Regions from separate parts of the Sinomonas atrocyanea genome, predicted to be linked through region 1. Evidence: predicted binding sites of a transcription regulator. Region 1 holds the regulator's gene; the other holds the start of a gene.
The links. Region 1 encodes LexA, which represses DNA repair genes until DNA is damaged. Its sites were predicted from a motif close to TCGAACANNTGTTCGA; they were not measured.

Region 1 (12,010 bases):
AGACTCCGGACGGCCTGCCGTACACGCTCGCGGACACCGTCGGGTTCGTCCGCTCGCTGCCCACGCAGCTCGTGGAGGCCTTCCGCTCGACCCTCGAGGAGGTCGCGGACGCCGACCTGATCCTGCACGTGGTGGACGCGTCGCATCCGGATCCCGAGGGCCAGATCGCCGCCGTGCGCGCCGTCCTCGCCGACGTCGACGCCCGGAAGGTCCCCGAGATCATCGTCCTGAACAAGGCCGATGCGGCGGACCCGTTCGTCCTCGAGCGGCTCCGCCAGCGCGAGCCCCGCCACGTCGTGGTCTCGGCCCGGACGGGGCAGGGCATCGCGGAGCTCAAGGAGGCCATCAGCGACGCGATCCCGCGCCCCGACGTGGCCCTGACGATCCTCGTGCCCTACAGCCGCGGCGACATCCTCAACCGGCTGCACACCTCGAGCGCGGAGATCCGCTCGCTCGAGCACGTCGAGTCGGGCACGCGCGTCGAGGTCGTGGTCCGGGAGGAGTTCGCGGCGGAGCTGGAGCCGTTCGTCGTCCATGACTGATCCCCACCGCACCGCAGCGCACGACGGCGGGGGCGCGCCCGCCGTCGTGCGCCCACCGTCCGCCGGCGCGGCAGACGAGCGCGAGGCGCTCGGCCTCCTGGACGCGGCGGTCGCCGCGATGGGCGGCCAGCAGCGCGACGGCCAGCACGAGATGGCCAGGCAGGTCGCCCGGGCGATCGCCGACGGCCAGCACCTCCTTGTCCAGGCCGGCACCGGCACCGGCAAGTCGCTCGCGTACCTCGTGCCGCTCATCGCGCATGCGCAGGCGAGCGACCGCCCGGCAGTGGTGGCCACCGCGACGCTCGCGCTCCAGGCGCAGATCGTGGGCCGCGACCTGCCGCGCCTGCTCGAGGCGGTCACGCCCCACCTGGACCGGCCGGTGGACGTGGCCCTGGTCAAGGGCCGCTCCAACTACCTGTGCCGGCACAAGCTCGAGGGCGGGTTCCCGACCGACGAGCCGGCCGAGGGCCAGCTGTTCTCCCTCGGCGAGGACGCGGTGCCCCACCCGGGCGCCGGGCCCACGAGCCAGCTCGGCCGCGAGGTGCAGCGGCTGCGCGAGTGGTCCGAGGAGACCGAGACCGGGGACCGCGACGACCTCGTCCCCGGCGTCACCGACCGTGCCTGGCGGCAGGTCTCCGTGACCGCCCTTGAGTGCCTCGGCGCGCAGAAGTGCCCCTTCGCCGCCGAATGCTTCAGCGAGCTCGCCCGCCAGCGCGGGGCCGAGGCCGACATCGTCGTGACCAACCACGCGATGCTCGCCATCAACGCCTTCGAGGGCCTCAATGTCCTCCCGGAATATGACGTGGTGGTCGTCGACGAGGCCCACGAGCTCGCCGACCGGGTGACCGGCGCCGTGAGCGCCCAGCTCTCCGGGCAGATGATCCAGGCGGCCGCCTCGAGCGCGCGCCGGCACTGCGCCATCTCGGTCGAGGCGCTCCAGGGCGCCGCCACCGCCCTGGAGCTCTCGCTCACCTCCGCACCTACCGGCCTCCTGGCGCGCGGCCTGAACGAGGAGCAGGCGCAGAACGTCGCGCTCGTCCGGGACGCGTGCCGCGTGGCCCTCTCCGACTCGAAGCCTGGGGAGTCGCAGTCGGCCGACGGCGCCCGGCAGGTCGCCCGGTCGCGGCTCATGGCCGTGCTGGAGGTCTGCGAGCGGCTCCTCGATGCCGAGGCCAACCGCGAAGTCGTCTGGGTCACCCGCCTGGGCGCCCCGGACCCCGTCACGGGCTACTCCACGCCGGACGACGACGCACCGGCCATGCTCCACATCGCGCCGCTGAGCATCGGCGGCAGGCTCCGCGACGGGCTCTTCGACGGGCACACCGTGGTGCTCACGAGCGCGACGCTCGCGATCGGCTCCGCCTTCGAGCCCACCGCGGGCGCCCTCGGCCTCCTGGGGCCCGGCGCGCCCACCTGGACCGGCGTGGACGTCGGCTCCCCGTTCGACTACCCGAAGCAGGGCATGCTCTACGTCGCCCGGCACCTGCCCAAGCCCGGCCGCGGCGTCTCGCCCGAGGCGCTCGACGAGCTCGAGGCACTCCTTGCCGCCTCGCGCGGCGGGGCGCTGTGCCTGTTCTCCTCGCGGCGCGCGGCCGAGGAGGCCGCCGACGAGCTGCGGTCGCGGCTGGAGACCACGATCCTGTGCCAGGGCGAGTCGTCCATGAGCGCGCTCGTGAAGCAGTTCGCGGCGGAGCCGGACACCTGCCTGTTCGGGACCATGTCCCTCTGGCAGGGGGTCGACGTGCCGGGGCAGTCGTGCCGGCTCGTCGTGATCGACCGGATCCCGTTCCCGCGCCCGGACGACCCGCTCATGTCCGCCCGCTCCCGGGCCGTCGCCCAGGCCGGGGGCAACGGCTTCATGAGCGTCTCCGCGACCCACGCGGCGGTGCGCCTCGCCCAGGGCGCCGGGCGGCTCATCCGCACGACCGCGGACCGCGGGGTCGTGGCCGTGCTCGACTCGCGCCTCGCCACCGAGCGCTACGGCGCCTTCCTGCGCGGGGCACTGCCGCCGCTGTGGGGCACCACGGACCGCCGCGTGGTGCTGGACGCGCTCGGGAGGCTCGCGCAGGCGGGCTGAGGCTGCGCTCAGACGGAGCGCAGCACCGAGACGACCTTGCCCATGACCGTCGCCTCGTCGCCCAGGATGGGCTCGTACCTGGTGTTCTGGGGCAGGAGCCAGGTGTGGCCGTCACGCTGCCGGAACGTCTTGACCGTGGCCTCGTCGTCGAGCAGGGCGGCGACGATGTCGCCGTTCTCGGCGCTGTTCTGCCGCCTGACGACGACCCAGTCTCCGTCGCAGATGGCCGCATCGATCATCGAGTCGCCCTTGACGCGGAGCATGAACAGCTCCCCGTAGCCCACGAGCTGGCGGGGGAGCGGCATGACGTCCTCGACCGCCTGGTCGGCGAGGATCGGGCCACCGGCGGCGATGCGGCCGACGAGCGGGACCATGGCCGTGTCCGCTGCGGACGCCATGGTCTCCAGCGTGGCCCCGCCGGCGCCGAGCAGCGCCGCGGCGCCCTCGCCGCTAACGCTGAGCTCGCCCTCGTCGAGGGTGAGCGGCATCAGGACCTCCATGGCGCGCGGACGCTTCGGGTCGCGCCGCAGGTAGCCGAGCTTCTCCAGCTGCGACAGCTGGTGCGTGACGCTCGAGAGGCTAGCGAGCCCGACCGTGTCGCCGATCTCGCGCATCGAGGGCGGGTACCCCTTGAGCTGTACCGAGCGCTGGATCGTCTCGAGGATCCTCTTCTGGCGCGCCGTCAGCCCTTTTGCCGCCTTCGTCCGTGGTGCCATGCCGTCCCTGTCCCTTCGCCGCCCGCGCCTCCGCGCGGTCTGTACCGGCTCGGGACCAGAACTGTCGGACCCCCTCCGCACCATGTCTCCATGGCCTTGAGAGGGAGCAGCCGGTCCGAAGGTTCGGGCCCGTGCCCCGTGCTGCTCCCACCGTAGGACAGTTGTGTGCACCTTTCAAACACATGTTCGAGCGAGTCTGGACATTGTTCGTGGACAGGTGCTAGGAAGGAACCAAGAAGTTCGAAGATGCATTCGAAGAAACTGCACCTCCGAGTCCCGCTCCTGCGCTGGAGCTTCGAAGAATCGAAGCCCGCCGCGCCGCCGGACCCGGGAGGTGCAGGGGAAGGCAGACCATGGCACACGCGATCCATCTCGGCCCCCTCGCGGCACCCCGCGCGGCACGGACCTCCCGCACGCCGCTGCGCCTGACGCGGCGGGGACGCATCGTCCTCGTCGTCGTCCCGCTGTTCCTGGCAACGCTCGCGATGCTCATCGCATGGGCGGCCCTCACGGTGCCGGCCCAGGCGGGCGCGGCGCCCCTCACCGGCCCGGGGGCCACCGTGACCGTGACGGTGCAGCCGGGGGAGTCCCTGTGGACGATCGCCGCCCGGCGCGTGCCGAACCAGGATCCGCGGGTCACCGTCAGTCAGATCCAGGACCTCAACGGCCTCACCGGCGTCCGGGTGCTCCCCGGCGAACAGATCCTCGTCCCGGTCCTCAAGTAGCCGCAAGGCGGCTCCGGTGCCGGGCGTCACGAACGCCCTGTCCTGCCGCCTCCGAATGGGGTGCGCCGAGGGCGCTGGCGTAGGCTGGAGCAGTGGACGACCAGCTTCAGCGACTCAACCGGCTCCCTCTCCGCGATGACCTCCGCGGCCAGCATCCGTACGGCGCGCCGCAGATCGATGTCCCCATCCAGCTCAACGTCAACGAGAACACCCACGGCGTCCCGCAGGACGTCCAGGACGCCATCGTGGAGGCCGTCCGCGGAGTCGTCGGGGGCCTGAACCGGTATCCGGACCGTGAGTTCACGCGGCTGCGGGAGTCCCTTGCCGAGTACCTCGGGCACGGCCTCGCCCCGGAGCAGCTCTGGGCCGCCAACGGGTCGAACGAGGTGCTGCAGCAGATCCTCCAGGCCTTCGGCGGCCCGGGGCGATCGGCCCTCGGCTTCCCTCCCACCTACTCGATGTACCCGCTGCTCGCCGCCGGGACCGGCACCGCGTACCTGAAGGGCACCCGCCAGGAGGACTTCGAGCTCACCGCAGCCTCGGCCGCGCGCCAGGTGCGCGAGCTCGCCCCGAACATCGTCTTCCTGTGCTCGCCCAACAACCCGACCGGGACGGCTCTCGGCCTCGACGTGGTCGAGGCCGTCTACGAGGCGGGCGAGGCGAGCCAGGCCATTGTCATCGTCGACGAGGCGTACGCCGAGTTCGCCCAGCTCGGCACGCACAGCGCCCTCACGCTGCTGCCCGGCCGCCCCCGGCTGATCGTGACGCGCACCATGAGCAAGGCCTTCGCCCTCGCCGGCGCACGCCTGGGCTACCTCGCCGCCGCCCCCGAGGTCATCGACGCGCTGCGCCTTGTCCGCCTCCCGTACCACCTCTCCGCCGTCACCCAGGCCACGGCGCTCGCCGCGCTCGAGCACCGGGCCTCCCTCATGGCCGAGGTCGAGGAGATCAAGCACCAGCGGGACCGCATCGTGAAGGAACTGGCGCGCATGGGCCTCACCCCGGCGTCCTCGGACTCGAACTTCGTCTTCTTCACAGGTCTCGGCGACCCGCAGAAGATCTGGCACGGCCTGCTCGAGGCGGGCGTGATCGTGCGCGACGTCGGGATCCCCGGGAGCCTGCGGGTCACCGCGGGCACCGAGCGCGAGACGAGCGCGTTCCTGACGCGGCTCGAGGAGCTCCTCGCCGCGGACGGCCGCCTGCCCGCCGCCTAGAATAAAAGAAGCACCCCCGCAGACGCCTGATCGAAGGACACACACCCATGAGTACCGAGCTGCAGACCGCGCCCGTGACCCAGCGGACCGCGCGGATGGAGCGCACCACGAGCGAGTCCTCGGTCCTCGTCGACATCAACCTCGACGGCACCGGCCGCTCCGACATCTCCAGCAGCGTCCCGTTCTACGACCACATGCTCACGGCCCTGTCCAAGCATTCGCTGATCGACCTGACCGTGAAGGCGACCGGGGACACGCATATCGACGTCCACCACACCGTCGAGGACATTGCGATCACGTTCGGCGAGGTCCTCAAGCAGGCGCTCGGCAACAAGGCCGGCATCCGCCGCTTCGGCGAGGCCTCGGTGCCGCTCGACGAGGCGCTCGCGCACGCGGTCGTGGACGTCTCGGGGCGCCCCTACCTCGTCCACAGCGGGGAGCCGGCAGGCCAGGAGTACCACCTCATCGGCGGCCACTTCACCGGCTCGCTCACGCGCCACGTGTTCGAGGCCATCACCCTGCACGCCGGGATCTGCCTGCACATGAACGTCCTCGCGGGCCGCGACCCCCACCACATCGTCGAGGCCCAGTTCAAGGCCTTCGCCCGGGCCCTGCGCGCCGCCGTCGAGCCGGACCCGCGCATCGGCGACGCCATCCCGTCCACGAAGGGGGCCCTGTGACCGCGGCGCCCGACGCCCTTCCCACCGCCCCCGAGGGCACCCCGGGCGCGGTCGTCGTCGACCCGAGGCACGCCGCGGAGAAGGTGCCGGACCCGCACGGCCGGCCCACCGTCGTCGTGCTCGACTACGGATCGGGGAACGTCCGCTCCGCGGTCCGCGCCCTCGAGCGCGCCGGAGCGGCCGTAACCCTGAGCTCGAAGGCCGAGGACGCGCTCGCGGCGGACGGCCTCGTCGTGCCCGGGGTCGGGGCCTTCGCGACCGTCATGAAGGAGCTCGCCGCGGTCGACGGACTGCGGATCATCGGCCGCCGCGTCGCCGGGGGACGGCCCGTCCTCGCCATCTGCGTCGGCCTGCAGGTCATGTTCGAGCGCGGCATCGAGCACGGCGTCGAGGCCGAGGGCCTCGGCGAGTGGCCCGGCACGGTCGAGCTCCTCCCCGCCGACGTCGTCCCGCACATGGGCTGGAACACCGTCACCGTCCCCGAGGGCTCGAAGCTCTTCGCCGGGGTCGAGCACGAGCGCTTCTACTTCGTGCACTCCTACGGGGTGCAGTCGTGGGACTTCGAGGTGGCCCAGCCGCGCATGGCGCCCCCGCTCGTGACGTGGAGCGAGCACGGCGCGCCGTTCATCGCCGCGGTCGAGAACGGCCCCCTGTGCGCCACCCAGTTCCACCCCGAGAAGTCGGGCGACGCCGGGGCCCGGCTCCTGCGCAACTGGGTCGAGTCGCTCACCAAGCCCGCTGCCGGGGCGTCCTGACGCATGTGGTCCGTGCTGCTGTTCGGCCTCGCGGGGCTGCTCGTCGGTGGTGCCGTCTCGTTCCGCCGCCAAGGACTGCCCAACTGGACTTGGATCGCCTTCGGGGCGCTCGCCGCAGCCGCCCTCGTGGCGGCCTACCTGCTGACCCTGCCGGCCGCGTGAGCCGGCGGAGACGACACTGAGGGAGACACCATGACCGACCAGGCCCCCGTCCTCGAACTGCTGCCCGCCGTCGACATCGTCGACGGCCAGGCCGTCCGGCTCGTCCAGGGCGAGGCCGGCAGCGAGACCGGCTACGGCTCGCCGCTCGATGCAGCCCACGCGTGGCAGGACGCCGGCGCCGAGTGGGTCCACCTCGTGGACCTCGACGCGGCGTTCGGCCGCGGCGACAACCGGGCGCTCATCGCCGAGGTCGTGCGCGGCCTCTCGCTCAAGGTCGAGCTCTCCGGCGGCCTGCGCGACGACGCCTCCCTCGAGGCGGCGCTCGAGCTCGGGGTGGCCCGGGTGAACCTCGGCACGGCGGCGATCGAGGACCCCGAGTGGACGGCCAAGGCCATCGCCCGCCACGGCGAGCGGATCGCCGTCGGCCTCGACGTGCGCGGCACGACCCTCGCCGGCCGCGGCTGGACCAAGGAGGGCGGGAACCTCTGGGACGTGCTCGCCCAGCTCGAGGACGCCGGGTGTGCCCGCTACGTCGTCACCGACGTCACCAAGGACGGCACCCTCCGCGGGCCCAACGTCGAGCTCCTGCAGCAGATGTGCGCCCGCACGGACAAGCCCGTCGTGGCCTCCGGCGGCATCTCCAGCCTCGAGGACCTCCGCACCCTGCGGACCCTCGTGCCCCTCGGCGTCGAGGGCGCGATCGTGGGCAAGGCCCTCTACTCCGGCCAGTTCACGCTGCCGGAGGCGCTCGACGTCGCCGGGCGGCGCTGAATGGCCGGGGCGCACGACGACGGCCCGTCGCCTTCGACGGAACGCCGCCTTCCCGGGCACATCGCCGCGGCGCTCGCCCGCGCCGGCCGCCCAGCCGACTCCGCCGGCCAGCCCTGGGACGGGCGCGACCTGAGCGGCGACGGCAACCCCCTCCACCAGTTCGACGCCGACGAGGGCCGCCCGGACCCGGCCGTGGCCGCCGCGGTCGCCGACCTCGTCGCGGGCACCGGGAGCGAGGCCGGCGTCCACCGCGCCCTCGCCGGAGCGCGCGTGTTCGTCGCCGTGGTGGCCAGCCTGGCCGAGGGAGGCCTCGGCGAGCACGGCTTCGCCGAGGACAAGGAGGCGGACATGGCCCTCGTGACGGTCGCCGCCCCGGACGGCCGCAAGGCGCTGCCGGTCTTCACCTCCGTCGAACGCCTCGAGGCGTGGCACCGGGACGCGCGCCCGGTCGCCGTGTTCGCTCCCCGCGCCGCGCTCTCCGCCGTCTCCGAAGGCGCCGAGCTGCTGGTGCTCGACCCGGGCGCTGACGTCACCCTCGTGCTGCGGCGCCCCGCGGTCTGGGCGCTCGCCCAGCAGAAGGAATGGACCCCCTCGTACGCGGACCCTTCCCTCGTGGACGAGGTCGAGAAGGCCGCTGAAGGGCTCGCCCCGGTGCGCGGCATCGCGATCTCCCCGGGCGCAGGGGTGGCGTCGAGGGATGCGGCGGGGCGCATCGTCGCGGGCGGCGGCGCGGGGCCGGAGCTGCGCCTCACGGTCTCCCTCGCGCCGGGTTTGCCAGCGGAGGCGGTGCGTGAGACGGTGTCAGAGCTGAACGGCAGGCTCGCCGTCAGCACCCGCTTCGCGGAAGCCGTCGACTCCATCGAGGTCAAGGTCCGCGCCGCGGACGGCTGAGTTCCGCCCTGCCACCGCCGGGCGGTGCGCACGGAAGAGGAACCCATGGACTTCGCCCAGTACGGGCACCTGTGGCGCCGGAAAGAGGTCCGGCGCCTGCTGCTCGTGGCGATGGTCGCGCGGCTCCCGCACTCCGCCGCCGGCGTGCTCCTGACCCTGCACGTCGTCCAGACCCTCGGCCTCGGGTACGCGGCCGCGGGCGCCGTGGCGGCGGTACTGACGATCGGGATCGCCCTCGGTGCCCCGTGGAGGGGCCGCAGGGTCGACACGGTGGGACTGCGGCCCGCGCTCATCCCCTCCATCGTGGCGGAGGCGGTCGTGTGGGGCGTCGCCCCGCACCTGGACTACCCATGGCTGCTCGTCGCGGCACTCGTGGGCGGCCTCTTCGCTCTGCCGGTCTTCTCGGTGGTGCGCCAGTCCCTCGGCGTCATGACCCACGCGGGGCAGCGCCGCACCGCCTTCGCCCTGGACTCGATCTGCACCGAGGTCACCTTCATGGTGGGCCCCGCCCTGGCCGCCTTCGTCGCCGTCGACGTCTCCACGGTCTGGGGCCTCATGGGGGTCGGCGCCTCGGCAGCGTTGGCAGGCCTCGCCCTGCTGTGGTTCAACCCGCCCACCCGCACGGGGCAGCCCGGAGCGGTTCCGGTCACCGACGCTGACGGCGCGGAGCTCGTCGAGGTGGCCTCCGGGCCGGAGTCGGCAGAGTCTCCCGCGCCCACCGAGGTCGCTGCCGGCCAGGCGGACGGAGCGTCGGGCCTGCGGCGCCTCCTCGGCCGGGTTCCCGGCGGTCCCGCCTGGGCCGGCGTGGCGGTCATCGTGGTGATGGCGGTCGCGTTCGGCGCAGGGATGGTCCTCTCCGGCACCGATGTGGGGATCGTCGCGATCCTGCGCGAGCATGGCGAAGGGGGCCAGCTCGGCGTCGTGTTCTTCTTCTGGTGCTTCGCCTCCCTCGTCGGAGGCCTGCTCTATGGGGCGATGCACCGGCCCATCTCGCCACTGGTCCTGCTCATGGCCATGAGCGTGCTGACCATCCCGATGGGCCTGGCCCACGACACGCTGACCCTCAGCCTGCTCTCGGTGCTGCCCGGGCTCCTGTGCGCACCGACGCTCTCGGCCGCCTCGGAGCGGGTCGCCGAGCTCGTCCCGGAGCGCCGCCGCGGCGAAGCGATGGGCTGGTACGGGTCCGCGCTCACCGCGGGGACCGCGCTCGGATCGCCGCTGACGGGCACCATGATCGACACGGTGGGCCCGTGGTCCGGCTTCGTGGGCATCGGCGCCGCGGGGACCCTCCTGTGCCTGGGCGGCATCGTCGCGCAGAGCGCACGACGGCGCCGCTCGCCGCAGTCGGTCGGCTGACCGCGGCGAGCGCCCGTCGCTAGTTGACCGGGCCCGTGTACTTCTCGCCCGGGCCCTTGCCCGGCTCGTCCTGGATCACGGACGCCTCGCGGAAGGCGAGCTGGAGGGAGCGGAGCCCGTCGCGCAACGGCCCGGCGTGCTGCGAGCCGATCTCGGGGCGGCCGCGGTCACGAGCCCCGCGAGCGCGGTGATGAGCTTGCGGGCCTCGTCGAGGTCCTTCAGCTCGGCCGCGTCCGCACCGTCGGCCAGCCCGCACTTGACGGCGGCCGCGCTCATGAGGTGGACCGCCGTCGTCGTGATGACCTCCACGGCCGCGACCTCCGCGATGTCACGCACCCGGGCATCCACGTCCGGGGTGCCGGCGGGGTCCGCGTCGAAGCTGTGGCGGTGGGCGCCATCGGAGGGCATGGGGGCATTGGGGGTGGTGCTGCTCATGCTGATAAGCTTGGCACAGACCGACTGGATGTCGTTATTCACGCGTGAGCCGTTCGACAGCCCGGCCAGCACCCCCACAGGGCGCTGGTGAGGGTTTTCGTGCGCCTACCCTGTATACTTGACTGACAGTTTGCAAGCGGAGATCACCTCCCACCTGTCGGCGTCCGGGCCTCGCGGCCGGAAAGCTGCCGGGTACTCAGGTTGGCCGGCCCGGCGTACGTCGGGCCGAGCAGGCTCGCCCCGACGGGGAGGGCGCCATCCGAGGCCTCCGATTGCACCGGCAATCGGGGGCCTTCCTTGTTGCCGGGGCACTTCCGTCACATGTACAGGAGCTTGAACATTAGCGATCCACGCATCAATGAGCGAATCCGCGTTCCCGAGGTTCGCCTCGTAGGCCCTGCGGGCGAGCAGGTGGGCATCGTACGCATCGAAGATGCGCTGCGACTGGCTACGGAGTCAGACCTCGACCTCGTCGAGGTGGCGCCCCAGGCCAAGCCACCGGTATGCAAGCTGATGGACTTCGGCAAGTACAAGTACGAGGCTGCGGTCAAGGCACGCGAGGCGCGGAAGAACCAGACGAACACCGTTCTGAAGGAGATCCGGTTCCGCCTCAAGATCGACAAGCACGACTACGAGACCAAGAAGGGCCACGCGCTCCGCTTCCTCGGTGCCGGCGACAAGGTCAAGGCCATGATCCAGTTCCGCGGCCGCGAGCAGCAGCGCCCCGAGATGGGCATCCGGCTGCTCCAGCGGTTCGCGGAGGACGTCGCCGAGGTCGGTTCGATCGAGTCGTCGCCCCGCATCGACGGCCGCAACATGGTCATGGTGATCGGCCCCCTGAAGAACAAGGCGGAGGCGAAGGCGGAGGCCCGCCGTGCAGCGCAGCGCGCTGCCGACAAGGCCAAGGCCGAGGAAGCGAAGTCCGCCTCGGTCACCGCCGGGCAGGCGCCGCTGACCCAGTCGCTGGGCGACGCGATCCCCGCCGAGTTCCTCCAGGCCGCCCAGGCCCGCGAGAACGCGGAGCCGGAGGCAGCCCCCGCCGCAGCGGAGGCTCCCGAGGAGTCCGTGGCCCAGGCAGCGGAGCCCGCCGAGGCGCCGCAGGCTGAAGCCCCCAAGGCTGAGGCCCCGAAGGCTGAGGCTCCGAAGGCCGAGGCCCCGAAGGCTGAGGCTCCGAAGGCCGAGGCCCCGAAGGCCGAGGCTCCGAAGGCTGAAGCCCCCAAGGCTGAGGCGCCCAAGGCTGAGGCCCCGAAGGCCGAGGCGCCCAAGGCCCCTGCGCCCGCGCAGCCGGTCGCGCCGAAGCCCGCAGCCGAGGCCGCCCCGAAGCCTGCCCAGTCGGCCCCACGGCCGGCGGCGGCGCCCAAGCCGGTGGTCCCGAAGCCTTCGGTCCCCAAGCCGGGCGCGCCGCGCCCGTCGTCGGCGGCACCGAAGCCGTCCGCCCCGAAGCCGACGGCGCCCCGGCCGTCCGGCCGCCGGGGCAACTAGACCAGACCTGGCCGGGCCGGTCCGCTCGCTCCTGGTGAGCGGACCGCCCGCCGAGTCCGCCGCCGCAGGCCCAGCCCGCGGGCGGCACGCAACGAGTCGGCCTGTGCGAGCAGGCCGCCAACGAAATCCGCGGCCCCGTGCCGCGGGAAGCAAAAGGAGATCGGTTCCCATGCCGAAGATGAAGACGCACAGCGGCGCCAAGAA
Region 2 (12,010 bases), 1.4 Mb from region 1:
GATCGTGGTGGGTCCGGACGGCTCCACGTCCCATCACGCGGTCTTCGCGGCCGGCGACGCGACCCGGGTGCGGCGGCAGGTCGCCGTCGTGCGCGGCGGCCCCCCAGCTGTGCTGCAGCGGCGCGCGGAGCACTGGGAGGCGGCCGTCCGCTCGGGCCAGGCGGCGGCCGCCGGGATGCTCGGCGAGGCCCCGGCCGAGGTCGGTGCGCCGTGGTTCTGGTCGGACCGGCACGGCGTGCACGTCGAGGCCGTGGGGACGATGGACGCCCGGCAGGCCCCTGGAGCCCGGACCGTGCTGCGGGAGGCGGACGGGGTGCCTGTCGCGGCGTTCCTCGTCGCCGCGGACGGGCACCTGCTCGGCGCCGCCGCGATCGACCAGCCGCTCGTGGTGCGGGCGGCCCGGCGGATCATCGACCGCGGGCTCGTCCCCGACCCCGACCGGCTCGCCGACCCTTCGGTGGATCCGCGGCGGCTCGCCCGCTAGGCGCGCGCCCCTTCTGGGGCCTCATTCGACGGTGACGGACTTGGCGAGGTTGCGCGGCTTGTCGATGTCGTGGCCGAGGGCCAGGGCCGCGTGGTACGCGAGCATCTGGGTCGGGATCGTGAGCAGGATGGGGTCCAGCTCCGGCTCGTTCTTGGGAACCTGGATGCTCTCGACCCCCGGCAGGTCCAGCTCCACCCCCTCGTGGGTGATGGCGAGGACCGGCCCCCTGCGCGCGAGGACCTGCTCGGCGGCGGCGATGTTGCGCTCGGTCAGCTCGTCGTCCGGGATGATCGCGATGGTGGGCATCGCCTCGTCGATCAGGGCCAGCGGGCCGTGCTTGAGCTCGCTCGTCTGGTACGCCTCGGCGTGCACGTAGCTGATCTCCTTGAGCTTCTGCGCGCCCTCGCGGGCCACGGGGAAGCCGCGCACGCGCCCGATGTAGAACGCGCTGCTGGCCGAGGCGATGCGGCGGGCCGCGGCGGCGACCTGGTCCTCGGCGTCGAGGATCCGCCGGATCTGCTCCGGGATGGCCTTGAGCCCGCGCAGGATGCGCTGGCCGTCGGCGTGGGAGAGATCGTGCAGGCGGCCCAGGTGCAGCGCGAGGAGGGCGAACGCCAGGCCCATGTTCGTCAGCGCCTTGGTGGACGCCACCGCGACCTCGGGGCCGGCGTGGAGGTAGATCCCGCCGTCGACCTCCCGGGCGATCGTGGACCCGACGACGTTGACGAGGCCGATCACCCGGCCGCCCTTGCGCCGGATCTCGTTCACGGCGAAGGCGGTGTCCGCCGTCTCGCCGCTCTGGCTCACGGCGACGTAGAGGGTATCGTGCTCGATGATCGGCTGGCGGTAGCGGAACTCGGAGGCCGGTTCGGCGTCGGCGGGGATCCGGGCGAGCTCCTCGATGAGCTGCGCGCCGAGCTGCCCGACGTAGTAGGCCGAGCCGCAGCCGAGGATCTTGACGCGGCGGAAGCTGCGGAGCTCGCGGGGCTCGAGGCCGAGCCCGTCGAGGCGGGCGGTGGCGAAGCGCTCGTCGAGCCGCCCGCGCAGGCACGTCTCGGCGGCGGCGGGCTGCTCCTGCATCTCCTTGAGCATGTAGTGCTCGTGCCCGGACAGTTCGAGGTCCTCGGCGGCCACGGCGATCTCGACCGGCACGCGGTCCGTCGCGTTCGCGGCACGGTCGAAGGTGCGGAAGCCCGAGGCGGTGACCGTGGCCAGCTCGCCGTCCTCGAGGTGCACCACCCGGTTCGTGTGGCGGACGAGCGCTGCGACGTCGCTGGCGACGAACATCTCCTTCTCCCCCACACCCAGGATGAGCGGGGACCCGCTGCGGGCAACGACGATCCGGTCCGGGTGCCGGGTGTCGACGACGGCGAGGGCGTAGGTCCCGCTGATCCGGCCCAGGGTCTCGAGGACTGCGGCCTCGAGCGTCTCGGCCTCCGAGCGTGCGACGAGGTGGGCGATCACCTCGGTGTCGGTGTCGCTGGCGAGGTCCACGCCGGCGGCCCGCAGGGAGGTGCGGAGGTTGGCGGCGTTGTCGATGATCCCGTTGTGCACCACGCTGATCCGCCCGTCGGCGCTGCTGTGCGGGTGGGCGTTCCGCTCGGCGACGGGCCCGTGCGTGGCCCAGCGGGTGTGGCCGATCCCGACCTTGCCGGAGAGCCGCTTGGGGAGCGCCGACTCGAGGGCGCGGACGCGCCCGACGGTGCGCACCACGGTCGCACCGTTGGTTCCGAGCACCGCGATCCCCGCCGAGTCGTAGCCCCGGTACTCGAGCCGGGCCAGCCCCTCGATGAGGAAGGGCGCGGCGGCCTCGGTGCCGATGTAGCCGACGATTCCACACATGGTCTTGCTCCCTCGTTCTGACCGCGCACCCGTCAGGGGCGGGCGGATGGTCGATGACCGGCCGGGCATGCTCTGCCGCGGCGTCAGCCGTAGATGATGCGCCGCAGCTGGCGTTCGGTGAGCGGCGGGGCCTTGACGGGCCTGCCGGCCAGCTCCTCGGCGATGATGCGGAATGCCTCGGCGTTGCGCGTGCCGTAGGTCTGGAGCTGCCCGTGCCGCCGGCGGACGTACTCCTCCGCCGACTCGCCGTACCACGCGATGACGTCCTCGATGACGCGCGCCGCTTCCCCTGCGGTCAGGCCGGTGGTTCCGGCGATGCGTCGAACGATTTCCTCATCAGGCACGCCACCGAGTCTGCACCGCCAGCCGGGCCATCGCCAAAGATCTGCCCGAAATCGGGCAGAAAGTTCTCAATGGGCGGCCGCGAGGGTGACGTCCTCTCCGTCCAGGGACGTGACGAGCAGCCACCGGCCCGTGACGGTGTCCGCCGGGACGCCGGGAGTCCCGAGCACTCGGGCGATCCTGAGCGGTGCCGCGTCCTGCCCCTCCGGCTCGCCCGCGGCCGCCGCCACGGAGCGGACGCGCAGGTCCGATGCGCGGACCGTGGTGCCCTCCGGGCCGTGCACTTCGAGCACGGCCTGGGGCTGTTCCCCGCGGGCGCCGCGGATCAGTGCCGCCCGGCCCACCGGGTCGCCCGCTGCGTCGTAGACCCAGCGGGTGCCGAGCACGGAGTGCTCCATCGTGCCGATCAGGGCGTCCTCCGCACCGTCGAGCGGCGCCCCGCGGTACGTGAGGACCAGGTGGAGGACGGCCTCCCCGCTGCGCACGAGGAAGCCCTCGATGCCGACCTCGCCCTGCGGGTCATCGAAGCGGTAGGTGCCCACGCGCTCGAGGCGGCCGACCGCCGGCGGGCCGGGGCTCCACGGCTGCCGCTCGAGCCAGGAGGCGATGAGGTCGAGCTTGCCGGGCACGAGGGTCGCGTGATGGATGATCGCCACGCCGCCATCCTAGGCCGCGGAGCCGTCGCCGCCCCCGGCGCGACGCGGCAGACGCACGACGGCGCGTGGCCGGCCTCCGTACGGAAGCCGGCCACGCGCCGTCGTGCGCCGGGAAGGCCGGGCGCTACGCCTCGGCGCCGAGCGCCTCGATCGCGGCCTTGGCGGTCGGGTCGGCACCGGCGAGGAACTCGTCGATGCGCTCGGGCTCTCCCGGCTCGCCTATGGCGGAGGCGGCGCGGCCGAGGGCGTGCAGCGAGCGGAGGAAGCCCCGGTTGGGCTCGTGCTCCCAGGGCACCGGCCCGGCGCCGCGCCACCCGCTCTTGCGGAGGGCGTCAAGGCCGCGGTGGTACCCCACACGGGCGTAGGCGTAGGACTCGACGGTGCGGCCCTTCGCCCACGCCTCATCGGCGAGGATGGCCCAGAGGAGCGAGGAGGCCGGGTAGTCGGCCACGAGCTCCTCGGCGGACTCCCCGAGGGCGAGGCCGCGGTAGACCTCCGTCTCGGCCGGCAGCCGGGTGGGCTCCGGGCCGAGGAGGTTGGTGCGGTGCTCCCCCGCCATTACTTGATGGACTTGCCGGCGGAGCCGAGCTGCTGCGCGGCCTCGACCACGCGGGCGGCCATGCCGGCCTCCGCGGCGGCGCCCCACACGCGCGGGTCGTAGGTCTTCTTGTTGCCGACCTCGCCGTCGACCTTGAGCACGCCGTCGTAGTTCGCGAACATGTGGCCGGCCACCGGGCGGGTGAACGCGTACTGCGTGTCGGTGTCGATGTTCATCTTGATCACGCCGTAGGAGACGGCGTCCGCGATCTCCTGCTCGCTCGAGCCGGAGCCGCCGTGGAAGACGAGGTCGAACGGGTTGTCCTTGCCGATCTTGGCGCCGACCTGGGCCTGGATGTCCTTGAGGATCTCCGGGCGGAGCTTGACGTTGCCGGGCTTGTAGACGCCGTGGACGTTGCCGAAGGTCAGGGCGGTGATGTAGCGGCCGTTCTCGCCGGCGCCGAGGGCCTCGACCGTCGCGAGGCCGTCCGCCACGGTGCTGTAGAGCTTCTCGTTGATGGCGTTCTCGACGCCGTCCTCCTCGCCGCCCACAGCGCCGATCTCGACCTCGAGGATCATCTTGGCGGCGGCGGTGCGGGGCAGGAGCTCCTTGGCGATGCGCAGGTTCTCCTCGAGGGTCTCGGCGGAGCCGTCCCACATGTGCGAGTTGAACAGCGGGTCGCGGCCGGCCTTGACCTCGGCCTCGGACGCGGCGAGCAGCGGCAGGACGAAGCCGTCCAGCTTGTCCTTGGGGCAGTGGTCCGTGTGGAGCGCAATGTTGACGTCGTAGCTCTTGGCGACCTCGCGGGCGAACGCGGCGAACCCGAGGGAGCCGATCACCATGTCCTTGACCGAGGCGCCGGACCAGTAGGCCGCACCGCCCGTGGAGACCTGGATGATGCCGTCGGAGCCGGCCTCGGCGAAGCCGCGGATGGCGGCGTTGAGGGTCTGCGACGAGGTGACGTTCACCGCAGGGAATGCGTAGCCGCCGGCCTTGGCGGAGTCGATCATCTCTGCGTACTTCTCAGGGGTGGCGATAGGCATTGAGTGCTCCTCGACGGTGGGTCCACGCGAACCGCGTGTTATGGGCCACTGCCCATCCTAGCGACGGGCCCCCGGGGTGGTCCCTCTCGGTCGCGGCAGATGACGACGGCGTGTGGCTGGCTCACAGGGAGAGCCCAGATCCGGCATTGCCATCGAACAAGCGATCGAATATGTCTATGGTTTCCGCTTGTGATCGACGATAGGATGGGAATACATTTACGATTCGGTGCTGGGGGGTGAGACCGTGGTGGGTGCGGTGGTGGAGCTCGAGTTCGCGTCGCGGTTCCCCGATGTCCTCGCGGGTGGTCTCGAGGTCTCCGCCGAGGCCCTGGCCGGCCCAGGAGGGACTGCGCGGGCGCTGCATGCCCTGGCCGACTTCGACGCCTACAGCGCCGCCCTCCGCGCCGTCCTGGTCGACCGGCTCGCCGCCGAGATCGCCGAGGAGCCCCTCGAGGGCCGCCACGGCCAGCCCACCCGCCTCAGCGGGAACATCGCCCACGCCGTCGCCGTCTCCGAGCTCGCCGCCCTGCAGGGCACCTCCGAGCACACCGCCGCCCGGGCGCTGAACTTCTCCACCGCGCTGGTCAACACCCACCCGGCCGTGCACGAGGCCCTCGCCTCCGGAGACATCACCGAGGCCCACGCCCGCGCCCTCGTCGACCAGGCCGCCACCCTGCCCCAGCACGCCGCCGAGCCCTACGCCCTCGAGGCCCTCGCCCGGGTCCGCACCCGCCAGGGACGCCTCCGCACCCCGGGCGAGTTCCGCGCCCTCGCCCGCGACCTGCGCGAGCGCCTCCACCCCGGCTCCATGGCCCACCGCCGCGCCGCGGCCCGCGAGGACCGCAGGGTCTGGCTGCAGCCCGAAGGCGACGGCATGTGCACCCTCTCCGCACTCCTTCCCGCCGAGACGGCCACCGGGATGTACGAGCGCACCGACGCCCTCGCCCGCGCGGCCCGCCGCGCCGACGGCGAGGCACGCACCCTCGCCCAGCTCCGGGCGGATGCCCTGGCCCACGCGGTCCTCGGCGCCCGGGAACGCACGGCGGCGGCGCCCTCGGCGGCCGTCCCCTTCCCCGAGGAACTGCTCGCCGAGGTCAAGGCCGAGATCGTCGTCCACATCCCCCTCGCCGTCGCCCTCGGGGCCTCCGACGCCCCCGCCATCCTGGACGGCCATGGAGCCATCGACCCGGCCACCGCCCGCGCCCTCGCCGCCGCCGCGCCCACATGGCAGCGCCTCTTCACCGACGCCGAGGGCACACCCCTCGCCCTCGGCCGCACCGCCTACCGGCCCCCGGCCGGGCTGCGTCGCTTCCTCCAGTACCGCGACGGCGCCTGCCGCGTCCCCGGCTGCACCCGCCCCGCCCAGAACACCGAGGCAGACCACACCACCGAATGGCAGGACGGCGGCACCACCGACGCCGCCAACCTCGCCCTCCTGTGCCCCCAGCACCACGCCCTCAAGTCCCTCGCCCTCCACCACCTCACCCACGACCGCACCACCGAGGACACCGATGGCACAGACGGCACAGGCACACCCGCCCCCGCCCTGATCTGGACCACCCTCCTCGGCCAGGCCCTCCCCGCCGAGCCCCTCGACCGCGACCACGTCCTCGCCCCCAGGGCCACCGACCACCCACCACGGGGACCATCGGGCAAGCCGGCAACGCGCGGGGAACCACCGGGCACTCCGGCCCATGGCGCGGATGTCGCGGTGCGGGAGGAATCACCCCCGCCGTTCTGACCGCAGAAACTCCGGTACGCCTACGAGCCCGCAGCCTCCCGCGAGAGCGCAGCCCGGACCTCGTCGGCGTCCGGGTACGAGGGCTGCGCGCCGTGGCGCGTGGTCGCGAGCGCGGCGGCGACCGCGGCGTAGCGGGCCGCGTCCTCGAGGCCGTCGCCTGCGGCGAGCCGGGCCGCGAGGGCGCCGGCGAACCCGTCTCCTGCGCCGGTCGTGTCCACCGTCTCCACGCCGATCGTCTCGATCTGCGCCGTCCCGTCCGGGCCGAGCACCATTCCGCCGCGCGGGCCGAGGGTCACGATCGCCCGCTCGAACCCGAGGTCCGCCAGGCCCGTCCGCACGAGGTCCCAGTCGAGGGCGCCGGACCCGAGGCCGTCCCGCCCGAGCAGCTGCCCGGCCTCCTGGGCGTTGACCAGCAGCACGTCCACGCACGCCGCGAGCTCCGCCGGGACGCTGGCGTAGGGAGAGAGGTTGAGGAGCACGAGGGCGCCCGCGGCGCGGCCGGCCCGGGCCGCGGCGAGCACCGCGGCCTGGGGCACCTCGAGGCACAGGCACACCACGGCGGAGCCCTCGAAGGCGGCGAGGGGCGGCCGCGCCGCTTCTGCGACCTCGGCGGGGCCGAGCAGGGCGTTCGCCCCCGGCACGATCACGATGCTGTTCTCGCCCTCCGCGTCGACGGTGATCCCCGCGACCCCGGTCGGCACGCCGCCGGCCGCTCGGACCGCGGAGACGTCCACGCCCGCGGCGGTGGCGGAGGCCAGGAGCAGGCGCCCGTGCGCGTCGTCGCCGACGCTCCCCACGAGCCGCACGGCGGCCCCGAGCCGCGCCGCGGCGACCGCCTGGTTCGCGCTCTTGCCGCCGGGATGGACGGCGAAGCCCGTCCCGGCGACGGTCTCGCCCGGTGCGGGCATCCGCTCCGCGGAGAAGACGAGGTCCGCGTTGAGTGATCCGACCACGACCACGGTGGAGTCCATGCGACTCATCCTAGGGTCGCCCTTCCCGGGGCGACCCTAGGACAGCGGCGGGGCGCACGACGCCGGTCCCCACCCGCCGTCGTGCGCCCCGCCGTGCGCGCTCCTTCAGGAGCGGATCAGTGCGCCGCCGCCACCTGCTGCGCGAACGCCTCGGTCATGCTGCCGACGCCGGTGACGTCGTCGTAGCCCGGCGCCGTCGCGAGGGACGAATCGTGGTCCATGCCCACCAGGTAGGTGTTGCCGCTGACCGTGCTCGAGAAGGCGACCGAGACCGGGTTGGCCGGCGGCGCGACGTCATGCTCCGCCCCTCCCGCCGCTGCGGTGTCGTAGATCGCCGGGTTCGCGAACCCGATGACCTTGTTGGCCGTGGCCTGGGCAACCGCCATCTGCGCGGCCGTCAGGGGGCTGGCGAGCGAGGTGCCGCCGTAGGTCTCGAACGCGAAGCCGCCCGTCTTGAGGACGTGGTCGTTCGTGATGGGGCTCAGGCCGATGCGGTAGCCGGTGTACGGGTCCGCCAGGGACGCGACGTCCGGCGAGACGCGGTGGCCGCCGGCCAGGGCTGCTGGCACGAGCCCGCTCTGGTAGGCGGGCTGGGCGAAGACGGCGCTCGTGCCGCCGCCGGCACCGAACCTGAACGGCCCGGGCAGGGAGCCGGCGTAGGTGAGGTTGCCCGAGGCGTCCTGCACCACGCGCTGGCGCGCGGTGCCCCAGCCGGTCTCGAACTTGTAGGTGTCATCGGCGCCCACCGCGAGGCTCGTGCCGCCCACCGCGGTCACGTACGGGGAGCTTGCGGGGAAGTCCGGCGACGCGTAGCCGAGGTTGGCCTTCTCGTCGCCCGAGTCGCCGCTGGAGAAGTACAGGCCGATGCCCTCCCCTGCCGCCTGCAGGTGGATGTTCTGCTCACCCTGGAGGGCGTCCGGGGAGAGCGCCTCGCCCACATTGCCGTAGCTGTTGGAGACGATGTTCGCGAGGTGCCCGTCGAGGATCGTCGACATCGCGATGTCGAGGCCGCCGCCGCAGTTGAACCCGCCCACATAGAGGATGTTGGCCCCGGGCGCGAGGCCGTGCACGGCCTGGACGTCGAGGGTCTGCTCGCCCTGCCATCCGCTCGGCTGCGCGCAGAGCGCCTGGTCGAGGAACATCTGCGAGTCCGGCACGATCTGGCTGTACTGTCCGGGCGCGAGGGCGGGGACGCCGCTGGCAGCGGCCCACGTGTTGGTGTCCGACTCGATGGTCGGCGAGGCGTACGCGTCGATGATCGCGACCGTCTGGCCGGAGCCCGCGGTGCTGCTCACCGTCCCCGGCGTGGAGACGCCGTAAGCGCCCTGGAGCTGCTTCGGGGTGTACCCGCAGATGAACGTCGGGAAGCTCGTGGTGCCGTAGGCCTCCGGCAGGGTGACGCTCTTCTCGCCCCAGGAGGTGGAGCACGGCGCCGTCACCGGCGGCTGGATCGGCTTGTTGCCGTCCGGCGACGACGGGGACGCCTCACCGGAGGTGGGCGACGCGAGGGCCGGGCGGGTCAGCAGCCGGCCCTGGTCCACCGAGACCGACTGGATCGAGGCCGCGATGTCCGCGGGCACCGAAGGCGCCGTGGCCGGCCCGATGAGGGTCTGGCCCCCGAACGAGTAGTTCTGCTCGGTGGTGCTGAACACCTGGTTGATCTGGGCGACGGTGCCCCGGAAGACCACGTACAGGCGGCTCTGCGGGACGCCCATGATCACGAGGCCCTGCGCCTTGAGCCAGTTGACGGTCGCATCCACCGTGTCCTGCGTCGGGGCGTACTTCGAGATCCAGTCCCCGGGCTTGAGGTACTGGCCGTAGGCGGCGCTGTCTGGGGTCGACACTGCGTCCGCCGCAGCCTTCGCCCCGGCCAGGTCCGGGAGGTTGAAGTAGATCTCGCCCTCGACGGTCGTGTTGCTGAGCGGAATGCCGGTCTTGGTCCGCGATCCTGCCCACGAGGGGACCGAGCCGGGGAACGACTTCGAACTCTTGGGAGGGGGGTTGGGCGGCGCGGCCGCCGCACTCGTGGCGGCGAGCCCGACTGCGCTGGCCACGGCCGCGGTGACGGCCAGGACGCGCAGGGACAGCCGGTGGGAACCGTGATCTGGTGCCATGCTTCATCTCCCCTTCGGCCGGACACCCCAGTGCATCCGGCTTCGAGCGACACTAGTTGCACCGAATGCCTTACAGGGAGTGTCCAGAAGCTGGGAGTTCGCCATGAGTTGGCAGCGCGCCCGGCGGCCCGGTAGGCTTGATCCTGCGCAGGGGAGTATCCCAAGCGCTGCACACGTCAGCACGTCGGGCGCCGGAGCCCGGCCGGGTGCAGCGGCCATCCGCGGAATCGGGTGGTGGAGAGACTTGTGGCGGTTACGCCTACCTGCGAAAGGGACTTCGATGTCCGTCTCTCCCCTTGTCTGGGGCATCACCATCGTGGTGATCCTGGCCCTGCTGGCCTTCGACTACTTCTTCCACATCCGCAAGGCGCACGTTCCCACCCTCAGGGAAGCGGCCGTGTGGTCCTCCCTCTACGTGGGGGCCGCGATCGTGTTCGGCCTGCTCGTGCTCATGTTCGGCGGCCCCACGATGGGCGGCGAGTACTTCGCCGGCTTCATCACCGAGAAGGCTCTCTCGGTCGACAACCTGTTCGTGTTCCTCGTGATCATGGCCAGCTTCCGGGTGCCCCGCGAGGACCAGCAGAAGGTGGTCCTGTTCGGGATCGTCTTCGCGCTGGTGGCCCGCTCGGCGTTCATCTTCGCCGGCGTCGCACTCATCAACGCGTTCGCGTGGGTGTTCTACCTCTTCGGCATCATCCTGCTCGTCACCGCCGGAAACCTCCTCAAGAGCGAGGACTCCGGCGAGGAGGAGGCGGACAACGTCGTGATCCGCCTCGCCCGCAGGCTCCTGCGGACCTCCGAGCACTACGACGGGGACAAGCTCTTCACCGTCGAGAACGGCAAGCGTGTCCTGACCCCGATGCTCCTGGTCATGGTCGCGATCGGCGGCACGGACCTGCTGTTCGCCCTCGACTCGATCCCCGCGATCTTCGGCCTCACGCAGAACCCGTACGTCGTCTTCACGGCCACCGCGTTCTCCCTCATGGGCCTGCGCCAGCTGTTCTTCCTGCTCGACGGCCTGCTGGACCGGCTCATCTACCTCTCGTACGGGCTCGCGGCCATCCTCGCGTTCATCGGGGTGAAGCTCATCCTGCACGCTCTGCACGAGAACACGCTGCCCTTCATCAACGGCGGCGAGCACGTGGCGGTCTTCGAGATCACCACGGCCCTCTCGCTCAGCGTGATCATCGGCGTCCTCCTGGTCACGGTCCTCGCCTCGCTCTACAGCCGGGCCGGCAAGGCGCACGCGGCCGTCAACAACGCCCGGCGCCACGCGGAGAGCTACCTCGACCTCGGCTACACTGCGGACCTGGCCGAGCGCGAGCGCGTGTACCGCGCCCTCCTGGAGGAGGAGCAGGACATCCTCCGGATGGACAAGAAGTACCGCGACAAGGTCAAGGACATCGAGGCGATCCGGGCCAAGGTCGCCCAGGCCCACGAGCGGCACGCCGAGTTCACGGCGCGCTGACCCGGCGCCTCCTAACGGGACGCGACGCACGACGGCGGGCCGGTCGCCCCTGGTGACCGGGCCGCCGTCGTGTGCTGCCCGCTCACTGCCTAGACTCTGCCGTGGGAGTCCTGCCCCCGTGGACCACCGCGCTCATGCCGAAGGACGCCGCACACCTCGTGCCGCTGCGGAAGGCCTTCCGCGAGGCCGAGGGGATCGAGGCCGACGACGTCGGCCCGGTCGCCCCCGTCCTCGGATGACCTAGCGGAGCGCTGCCCTGAGCTCGGCGAGCGAGGAGACCACGAGGTCCGGTGAGGCGAAGTAGCCCGGGTACGCCCCGCCGTCGCGGTTCACCCAGGCGGTGCGCAGTCCCGCGCGGGCGGCCCCGTGGATGTCCCAGGGGTGCACGGCGACGAGCACCATCTGATCCGGCCGGGTTCCACACGCCTGGGCCGCGTAGGCGTAGGAGGACGGGTGCGGCTTCCAGTTCGGCGCGTCCTCGACCGAGAGGAGCTTCTCGAACTCGCCGAGGATGCCGGCCGCGTCGAGGAGCTTCTCCGCTACCTTGGCCGAGCCGTTGGTGAGGGTCACAAGGCGGTGCCCCGCTGCACTCAGCGAGCGGACGGCGTCGGCCACCTCCGGGTGCAGCGGTAGGTCGCCGAGCGATCCCGCGAGGCGCCGCGCCGTCTCCCCCGGCTGGGCGACGCCAGCGGCGTCAAGCAGCGGCGCGAGGATTCCCGCGCCGACCTCCGCGAAGCCCGCGGAGTCCCCGGTGGCGGCGAGGGCGAAGCCGTCGCGGAGGAGCGCGGCGAACCACTGCTTCGCGAGGTGG

Region 2: a site for LexA is predicted at 5,058-5,073, ahead of SA2016_RS02225 (HNH endonuclease signature motif containing protein). Genes of this name have one in related genera too.

What each region holds. Positions count from the first base shown of each region.
Region 1 covers NZ_CP014518.1:1,816,786-1,828,795, forward strand. Annotated here, with positions in the region: gene hflX (GTPase HflX) at 1-542, shown strand, start outside; gene SA2016_RS08380 (ATP-dependent DNA helicase) at 535-2,619, shown strand; gene lexA (transcriptional repressor LexA) at 2,628-3,335, opposite strand; gene SA2016_RS08390 (LysM peptidoglycan-binding domain-containing protein) at 3,689-4,060, shown strand; gene SA2016_RS08395 (histidinol-phosphate transaminase) at 4,153-5,274, shown strand; gene hisB (imidazoleglycerol-phosphate dehydratase HisB) at 5,322-5,954, shown strand; gene hisH (imidazole glycerol phosphate synthase subunit HisH) at 6,038-6,709, shown strand; gene SA2016_RS21755 (CG2302 family histidine operon protein) at 6,713-6,871, shown strand; gene priA (bifunctional 1-(5-phosphoribosyl)-5-((5-phosphoribosylamino)methylideneamino)imidazole-4-carboxamide isomerase/phosphoribosylanthranilate isomerase PriA) at 6,902-7,642, shown strand; gene SA2016_RS08415 (SseB family protein) at 7,643-8,533, shown strand; gene SA2016_RS08420 (MFS transporter) at 8,579-9,889, shown strand; partial or broken gene SA2016_RS08425 (DUF1844 domain-containing protein) at 9,909-10,297, opposite strand; gene infC (translation initiation factor IF-3) at 10,646-11,806, shown strand; gene rpmI (50S ribosomal protein L35) at 11,976-12,010, shown strand, end outside.
Region 2 covers NZ_CP014518.1:455,338-467,347, reverse strand. Annotated here, with positions in the region: gene SA2016_RS02255 (NAD(P)/FAD-dependent oxidoreductase) at 1-484, shown strand, start outside; gene glmS (glutamine--fructose-6-phosphate transaminase (isomerizing)) at 506-2,326, opposite strand; gene SA2016_RS02245 (hypothetical protein) at 2,410-2,670, opposite strand; gene SA2016_RS02240 (CG0192-related protein) at 2,737-3,324, opposite strand; gene SA2016_RS02235 (DUF3151 domain-containing protein) at 3,449-3,883, opposite strand; gene fbaA (class II fructose-bisphosphate aldolase) at 3,883-4,905, opposite strand; gene SA2016_RS02225 (HNH endonuclease signature motif containing protein) at 5,132-6,646, shown strand; gene SA2016_RS02220 (ribokinase) at 6,667-7,617, opposite strand; gene SA2016_RS02215 (S53 family peptidase) at 7,734-9,731, opposite strand; gene SA2016_RS02210 (TerC family protein) at 10,012-11,199, shown strand; gene SA2016_RS20625 (DUF1905 domain-containing protein) at 11,301-11,438, shown strand; gene SA2016_RS02205 (haloacid dehalogenase type II) at 11,440-12,010, opposite strand, start outside.